One region of the Arthrobacter sp. Y3221087 genome, then DNA from elsewhere that is predicted to be linked to it. Evidence: riboswitches for the same ligand, from Rfam matches in the RefSeq annotation. Region 1 holds a riboswitch; the other holds the start of a gene.

What was found. A riboswitch is a leader RNA that binds a small molecule or an ion and turns the genes downstream of it on or off. The one in region 1 is predicted to bind cyclic di-AMP.
Region 2: linked by a shared signal. The riboswitch ahead of AC5RUO_RS17425 (C40 family peptidase) and the one ahead of AC5RUO_RS08010 (LysM peptidoglycan-binding domain-containing protein) in region 1 are both predicted to bind cyclic di-AMP.

Annotation. Positions count from the first base shown of each region.
Region 1 is NZ_JBNHFE010000001.1:1,678,898-1,683,102, reverse strand. Features, by position in the region: gene AC5RUO_RS08020 (TraR/DksA family transcriptional regulator) at 1-218, opposite strand, end outside; gene AC5RUO_RS08015 (aggregation-promoting factor C-terminal-like domain-containing protein) at 240-1,592, opposite strand; cyclic di-AMP (ydaO/yuaA leader) riboswitch at 1,873-2,043, shown strand; gene AC5RUO_RS08010 (LysM peptidoglycan-binding domain-containing protein) at 2,047-2,904, shown strand; gene AC5RUO_RS08005 (protein adenylyltransferase SelO) at 3,040-4,205, opposite strand, start outside.
Region 2 is NZ_JBNHFE010000007.1:122,163-126,367, reverse strand. Features, by position in the region: gene AC5RUO_RS17435 (iron-dependent transcriptional repressor DtxR) at 1-682, shown strand, start outside; cyclic di-AMP (ydaO/yuaA leader) riboswitch at 813-1,032, shown strand; gene AC5RUO_RS17430 (M23 family metallopeptidase) at 1,043-1,864, shown strand; cyclic di-AMP (ydaO/yuaA leader) riboswitch at 1,993-2,171, shown strand; gene AC5RUO_RS17425 (C40 family peptidase) at 2,242-2,925, shown strand; gene AC5RUO_RS17420 (NlpC/P60 family protein) at 3,086-3,859, shown strand; gene AC5RUO_RS17415 (HNH endonuclease) at 4,150-4,205, shown strand, end outside.

The sequences.
Region 1 (4,205 bases):
ACCTGGTCCAGGCCGGCGGCGCTCTGCTTCAGGAGTGCGGCCGCCTGGGACAGCTCGAAAGCGATCGTGGCGCCCTCGGGATCGTGTTCGTCGTCGACGTTTGAATTGAGCCGGGCCGAACTGGCCGAGGCGATGTCCGCGCGAAGGTCCGGAAGCAGCGCAGCCTTCCGCTTCCGCTCCTCCTCGAGCAGCACCCGGAACCGCTCAAAATCTGGCATGGAGAAAGCCTAGCGCGCCTCTCAGTACCAGTTCCTGGCTACGGAATGGTCCCACGCCGCGCAGGGTGTACGGTAGCGGTCCCGGATATACCCGAGCCCCCACTCGATCTGCGTACGGTAGCTGGTAAGCCAGTCGCTGCCGGCGCTTCCCAGCTTGCCGGGCGGCAGGGCCTGCGGAATCCCATAGGCCCCGGAGTAGGGGTTGGTGGCGGTGGTCAGCCAGTTTGATTCCTTGGTCCAGAGCTGGGCGAGGCACAGGAACTGGTCCTGGCCCCAGCCGTAGGCTGCAAGGCGGCCGGAGGCGTAGCTCTTGGCCGCAGCGGGATCGTTGACGGAGCCGCCTGGAACGGAGGGCACGACGACGGCGGGCGGGCCGGGGATCGCAGGCGCCGGGGCAAGAGGGGCGGGGTTCGCCGGCGCCGGGTTCACGGGAGCAGGATTTACCGGGGCCGGATTTAGCGGCGCGGGATTCGCTGGCACCGGCGCTGCCGGGACCGGGTTTGCCGGAGCGGGAGGTCTTTGAGCACCGGCAGGAGCAGCATCTGCAGCTGCCTGCCGGCGGGCCTGCTCCTCGGCAGCGGCTCGTTTAGCAGCCTGGGCCGCCTCATAGGCTGCAAGCGCCGCCTGGCCTTGCCGGTATTCGCCCTCGAGCGCCGCCGTCGTGCCCTTGAGGGACGCCAGCTGCGCGGTCAGCTCTCCGCTGCGCCGCTGCTCTTCGGCGACCTGGCGGGCCACCGCGTCCTGGGCGGAACGGGCAGTGTCCAGCTTGGCCTTCGCCTCTCCGGACAGGCGTTCGCGCTCCGCCCTGGCGGTCTTTTCCTGCTCCCCCAGCGCAGCGGTGGCTTTGCCGGCGGCCTCCGCCCGGCTGACCAAATCCGCGGTCTTGGCTCCCACCACCTCAACGACGTTGAGCCCGTGGATGCTGTTGTTCTCCAGAGCTTCCAGTGCCACAAAGAATCCCATGGTGGTTCCGCCGGTCTTGTACGATCTGGCGGCCAGCGCACCAACGGCCTGTTGATGCCGCTGCAACTCCGCGTCCGCCTGGGCAGCCCGGCCTGCGAGGGCATCCACCCTGGCCGTTGCGGCCTGCAGGGCGGCATCCGCCAGTGCATAGTCGGCTGCGGAGGCCACGGCGGCCGTCCCGAGCGCTTCGGACTCGGACCGCAGGCCTTGAAGCAGGCCCGTGATGTTCTCGATCTCGGCCGCCTTCCGGGCTTCAGACTGCTGCGCCTTCTGAACGTCTTCCCACGATGGGTACCCGCCCGGCGGAGGCTCATCCGCGGCCGCCGGAAGCACGGCAGCGGGGCCGGCGAGGGCAAGTGCCAGCAGCCCTGCCAGCAACGGGGGCTTGAACATGCTTCCGGTCAGGCGCATAGCTCCGAAGCTTAGCGGGTTTCAACACGAGGTTGAGGGTTGGACAGCCTCCCCCCGCTACCTTTATAGATTTGTGACATGAATAACAAGCCACGCCAGCTGCCAAATATCACGCGAGGTCAGAAAGGTGTGCTAGTACCTCCATACGATTGCTTAATACGATAGAAGCGCCTCGTATGTTACCCAAACGTGACAATTGCTCCGCGGTCGGGTTATGGTCTTCAGGTGTCCCTCCCAAACGGGACATTCCCATCAGTATGCCGAGCCCTGCCACTGACCCGGGATTCAACCGCTTTCCAGCTGGCAGGGACGGGGGAACCAAGTTTCCACGGCCGTTACGGCCTTGGGGTTAAGTCGATAGCGCCTCCGTCCATTGTGGGCGGTTGCCTTCGGCCGGGTATCTCCAACCCGAACCCGACAGCTCACCCCGCAGGCATGGGAGAGGCGATCACACGTGTCAAAAAATTTCCCTACCGCCCGTCACCGCGCGACTCCGGCCCGCTCAATCGCGCTCCAGGGCTTGGCTGCTTCCGCAAAGTCCCAGGCACGGACGCTCAGCCGTCCGGTGCTCGCAGTTGCCGCTGCGTCCGGCATTGCGTTCGGTGTTGGAGCTCCCGCCCATGCAGGCGTGACCGGCCCGGATACCACCGAAACCGCTAGCGTCCAGGCGTACAGCGCTCCGGCAGCCGCAGTGGCTGCCCCCGCTGCCGCAGTCCCTGCCGCCGGCAACGTCTACACCGTGGTTTCCGGAGACACCCTGGGCGCCATCTCGGCCGCTCACGGCGTCAGCCTGAACGATGTGCTGGCCGCCAACGGCCTGGACATCTCCACCATCATCTACCCCGGTGACCAGATCACCATTCCGGGCGCCGGCTACGTGGCACCTGCCGCTGCTCCTGCCCCGGCCGCACCTGCCCTGGCGAACACCGGCTCCACCGTGAACTATGCCTCCGCGGCCGTTGCCCCGGCTCCGGCCCCGGCTCCCGCACCTGCCGCGACCGGCACCGGCACCGGTGCAGCCATCCTGGCTTCCGCCTACGGCCAGCTGGGCGTGCAGCAGGACTGCACCGCCATGGTGGAGAAGGCCCTCCGCTCCGTCGGCAAGTCCGTCGGTGACCTGGCTCCCGGCCAGTTCTACCAGTACGGCACCACCGTGGGCACCCCCGCCCCCGGCGACCTGGTGATCACTGCAGGCCACGTGGGCGTCTACGCCGGCGACGGCCAGGTTGTCAGCGGCGGCGTGGACGGCTACAAGACCGAAGTCCACTCCATCAGCTGGCTCGGCGGAGCTTCCTTCGTCCGGGTAGCGTAGTTACCCCGCGCAACTGAAGCAGCCGCACCAAGAGCTGCGCACAGAAGGGCGGCAGCCGGGAAGACCCGGCTGCCGCCCTTGTCGTATTTAACGTGTTGCCACCGGGGCCCCGCCGCCACTTTGCGGCTCAGCCTGTCACGTGCCGCAGAACGTCATGTACTTGCCGAAGTCTTCCGGCGCGCCTTCGGCGTAACGTTCCAGCCCGGGTCGCTCTTCGTAAGGGGCGCCCACTGCTTCAAGGAGCCTGGTAAGCGGCTCCAGGTCGCCGCCGGTGGCCGCAGCGAGAGCCTCTTCCACCAGATGGTTGCGCGGAATGTACACAGGATTCACCCGGTCCATCCGGTCCGCATCCGGCTTCATGGACCGCCAGCGCCCGGCCCAGGCGTCGAATGCTGCCAGGTCCATGACCATGCCCCGGACAGGCCTGTCATTTCCACGCGCTGCTTCGCCCAGGTTGCGGAAGAACCGCGTGTAGTCCACCGGGCCGTCCTTCAGGATCGCAACCACCCCGTCCACCAGTTCGGATGCCGCTTCGGCCTCAGGGCTTCCCGCGGGGCTGCCGGGCAGGCCCAGCTTGGTCCTCATCCCGTCGAACCAAGCATCGCTGTACTGCCTGCGGAATTCGCCCAGCGCCTCCACGGCGGGAGCGACGGCCTGCTCCTGATCCTCGTTGATCAGCGGAAGGATCGACTCGGCGAGGCGCGCCAGGTTCCATTCGGCAATAACAGGCTGGTTGGCGTAGGCGTACCGCCCGCCCACGTCAATGGAGCTGTAGACGGCGGCGGGATTGAAATCGTCCATGAACGCACAGGGCCCGTAGTCGATGGTCTCGCCGGAAATGGTCATGTTGTCCGTGTTCATCACGCCGTGGACGAAGCCCACCAGCATCCATTGCGCCACCAGCGCGGCCTGGGCCGACACCACCGCCCGGAAAAGCGCAAGATACGGATTCTCAGCTTTAGCGGCGGCGGGGTAATGCCGGCTGATGGCGTGGTCCGCCAGGCGGCGCAGCAGCTCGAGGTTGTCCGTGGCCCGCGCATACTGGAAACTCCCCACCCGCAGGTGGCTGCTGGCCACCCGGGCCAGGACTGCCCCGGGCAGCATCTCGTCCCGGCGCACCAGGCGTCCGGTGCCGACGACGGCGAGAGACCTGGTGGTGGGAATCCCCAGCGCGTGCATTGCCTCACTGACGAGGTATTCCCGGAGCATGGGCCCGACGACGGCACGCCCGTCACCTGCACGCGCAAAAGGTGTGCGGCCCGAGCCTTTGAGGTGGATATCGCGCAGGCGGCCGTTGGCGT
Region 2 (4,205 bases), on a different contig from region 1:
CGACACTACGGAGATGTACCTTCGGACCATTCTGGAACTGGAAGAAGAGAACATCGTTGCCCTGCGGGCCCGTATCGCGGAACGCCTGCGCCACTCGGGTCCCACGGTGTCCCAGACCATCGGCAGGATGGAGCGCGACGGCCTGGTTGTGGTCTCCGGCGACCGGCACCTGGAGCTCACTGAAGTCGGCCGCAAGCGCGCCACCGAGGTCATGCGCAAGCATCGCCTGGCCGAGCGGCTCCTGGCCGACGTGATCGGGCTGGACTGGGCTTATGTGCACGACGAAGCCTGCCGCTGGGAGCACGTGATGAGCGAGCGGGTGGAGCGGCGCATCTACGAGATGCTGGACCATCCCACCGAATCGCCGTACGGCAATCCGATTCCGGGCCTTGCCGCACTTGGTGGCCAGCCCGCACTTGCCTCCAGCGATACGGTGACGAGCCTCCTGGAAGCCATGAAGTCCTACGGGCCTGCGTCGGAGGTCACGGTCAGCCGGCTGGCAGAGCCCATCCAGGTGGAGCCGGAACTGCTGTCCCAGCTCGATGAGGGAGGCATCCGCCCAGGCGCCGCGGTAACTCTTGAACGTGTGGGCGACTACATCTCGGTCCGCGTGCCCGGCATTGAAGGCGCTCTGGAACTCCCGCCGGAGGTTGCCGCGCACGTGTTCGTTCACGTTCGCTAGGAAGGCCGACCGCCCGGTGTGACGCCGGTAACGCCAAGATAACGGAATTGTTACCTAGGGCCTTAAGCCCCTATAGTTGAACCAAGCGTTGATACAAAAGCGTTACCTGATCCGGAGCCGAGCTCTGCCAGCGGATCAGGAGCACGAGTCACTAACTGGCAGAGGCGGGGGAACCACAAGCGGCAGCGGGGGACTGCCTTGGGGTGAAGTCCGTCAGCAGCAAGCCTCTTCCAGTGAAGGAATCCCTCAGCGGATATCTCTGTGCCGAAGCTTGCTTACGGCGGACCGGGTCTTTGCACTCTCTGACCCGAATCCGACAGCTAACTTCGCAGGCTTTCCAGAGAGGAATCCTTCTTGTCCATGCAGACCTCCAGGGGGCGCCGCCGCGCCGCTGGCCCCGCTTCGGCGCCGCGCGTCGCCGAAGTCATCCACACGGAGCGCCCCCGCGATCTCCACCGTGATGCGCGGCGCCGTCGGGGTCCGTTCCGGCAGATCACCGAGTTCGCCTCGGCGAGCGGCATCGGCCAGAAGGCCGGCATGGCACTCGCCGCCACCGGCCTGGTGCTCACCGTTACTGTTCCGGCCACCAGCCCAGTCATGGCCACCGGCGAGACGGGCATTGCGCCTGTTGCGGCCGCCGCCGTCACCCCGCAGCCCGCTATCTCCGCCGAAGCCGGAGCGCAGATCGACTTCAGCCGCTCGGCCGTAGTGACCCAGGCGGATCCAGACGGCAAGCTCAAGCAGCTCCTGAGCGCCCAGTCCGCCGGCGCTGTTTCCCGCGCCGCATCCACCGGAAGCCTGGGCGCCCCGCTGGCGTCGCTGACCACAGCCTCGCCCTTCGGTTACCGCGTCAGCCCCATCACGGGTGGATCCGGCGACTTCCACCGCGGGCAGGACTACGTTGCCCAGTGCGGGACCTCGGTTCTCGCGGCTGCCACCGGCACCGTGACGTTCGTCGGCTGGCACCAGTTCGGCGGCGGCAACCGCGTGGTGATCGACCACGGAAACGGCCTGGAGACCACGTACAACCACCTCTCGTCCTTCAATGTGACTGAGGGCCAGACGGTCTCGCGCGGCGAGGTTGTGGCACTGAGCGGAACCACCGGAGCCTCCACCGGATGCCACCTGCACTTTGAGGTGCAGGTCAACGGCGAAGTAGTGGATCCGACGGGCTGGCTCTAGTCAAATGATTGCCGACTCTCGAATTGCCGTGACCAGCCGTGACCTTAATGTGACATTCAGTCAAAACTCCTGTACCGTCTAACTCGCGTCAACTTTTCCGAAGTTGACGCTCTTGTGCGGATTGCCTAACTCTGCCACCGCTCAAGGTCCGTTCGCATTTCATCGTCTGGCAGGGGCGGGGGAACCAATTTTGGCCTTCTTCACGGAAGGCCTTGGGGTTAAGTCGCAAAGCTTCCTTGAAGCGGCGCGGCCGGGTGACTCCCATCCGAATCCGACAGCTCACCTCGCAGGCATTGGGAGAGGCTACCTTCGTGTCTTCACGCCATAATTCTGCGCGCCACCGTGCGCAACCGGTCCGTACCAACCCTTTGGACGCCGTGTCCAAGGCTGTTAGTGCCAACGCCGGGACAGTGGGTCGCCAGGCTGCTGTTGTTGCAGCCGCTTCCGGCCTTGTCCTTGCCATGGGGCTGCCGGCCACCGCGGACACCACCGCCGGTGTCTCCGCTTCCACCGAGTCGGGTTCCGCGCAGACAGCACTTGCAGTCACCGCAGCACCTACCGCCACCGTTTCCTTCGAGCGCCCGGTGGTCACCACCGTCGCCGCTCCCGTTGTTGAACGCGTGACCGTGCAGTCAACCTCCGACGACGAGGACGAGACCGCCACTTCCGCCGAGTCAACGGCGTCAACCGCGGCAGAAAAGGTTGTTGCGACCGCCGCTTCTGCGGCCACCACCGGACTCGCCGCCATCGCCTACACGGGCATTGGCAGCCCCTACGTCTGGGGTGGCACCAGCCCCACCTCCGGTTGGGATTGCTCGGGCTTCACCCAGTGGGTTTACGCCCAGGCCGGCATCAGCATCCCGCGCGTGAACGCATGGACCGCCATGACCCCCACCTCCACCCCCCAGCCGGGTGACCTGGTGATGCAGAACGGCGGTGCACACGTCGGCATCTACGTCGGCAACGGCATGATGATCAGCGCACTCAACCCCTCCCAGGGCACTCTGCTGCACTCCGTCGCCGCCACCGGCACCTCCTCCTTCTACACCCTCGCAGGCTAATAGTTCTTGGGGCTTCGGCCCCGGGAACTATTTCTTTGCCCGCACTTTTTCGCTAAACCACCATCCCCGTTCGGGGCGCGCCGACGTACCCCCAAGATGCCGGCGCGTCCAAAACTCTCGGGTTGCCCACAGGCCCCGAGGTAATCGAAAGAGAGAACTGATGACTACTCGTGCTACCGCACGGCACCGTGCCGAGGTCACCAAAACCAGCTCGATCGCCGTCATTGCCAAGGCTGTGGGCGACAACGCCGGCGGCGTAGGTCGCCAGGCCGCCGTGATCGCTGCGGCCTCCGGCCTGGTGCTGACCAGCGGCGTCGCCGCCAACGCCGCCGACGCCAATATCCAGCGTGACTCCGCTCCGGCGTCCGCCCTGGAAGTTGAATCGGCCATCGAAGCTCCCATCTCCGCTGCTTCCACCATCGCCATCACCTACGAGAAGCCTGCCGTGACCACCACGCCGGCGCCCGTGGTCGTGGAAGAGCCCGAGGTTGTGGTAGAGGAAGCCGCGCCGGCGGCCCCTGCCCCGGTTGCCCAGACCGCTCCCGCTCCGAAGGTCACCGCCAAGGTTTCTGCTGCGTCTGCTCCTGCCGCGCCGGCTTCCGCCAGCGGCAAGGCTGCAGCCATCCTGTCCGCCGCCTACGCCCAGCTGGGTGTCATGCAGGACTGCACCATGCTGGTGACCAACTCCCTGGCGGCCGTTGGCATCAACTTCCACGACTGGCCTGCAGGCTACCTGTCACTGGGCCGCACGGTGAGCGCTGCCGAAGCCCAGCCCGGCGACCTGATCTACTACGCTGATGGCGGCGCCGGCATGGCGCACATTGCTGTCTACGCAGGCAACGGCCAGGCGGTCCACGGCGGCTACAACGGCAACCAGACGGTGGTCTTCAGCGCCAACGTTGGCTCCGGCCCGGTTTTCATCCGCGTCAACTAGTCCCCGCGTCCCCGGCCGGCGCCCCCGACGGCCGGCGATGGAGGAAGGACCCCTGCCCACAAAGCAGGGGTCCTTTCCCTTTTAAGGGAAGCAGGCGGGGCCTGCGGCCGGTCCGTGCGGAGGGCTCCAGGAGATGGCCTGCCAGCGGACGGATCAAATGCCTTCCCGAGGGCGATTAGCTGATAGTGCGCTTCTGTGTTTACTCTTGTGGTGTCGATCCATAGCCCGGACATGCCGAGGGCAGCCGGCCCTCGTGCCCCTGACGGGTGCGGCCGTGAAGAGGTACGTGCATGCGCACTCTCGTTCTGAATGCTGGATATGAACCGCTGGCGGTTGTCACTTTCCG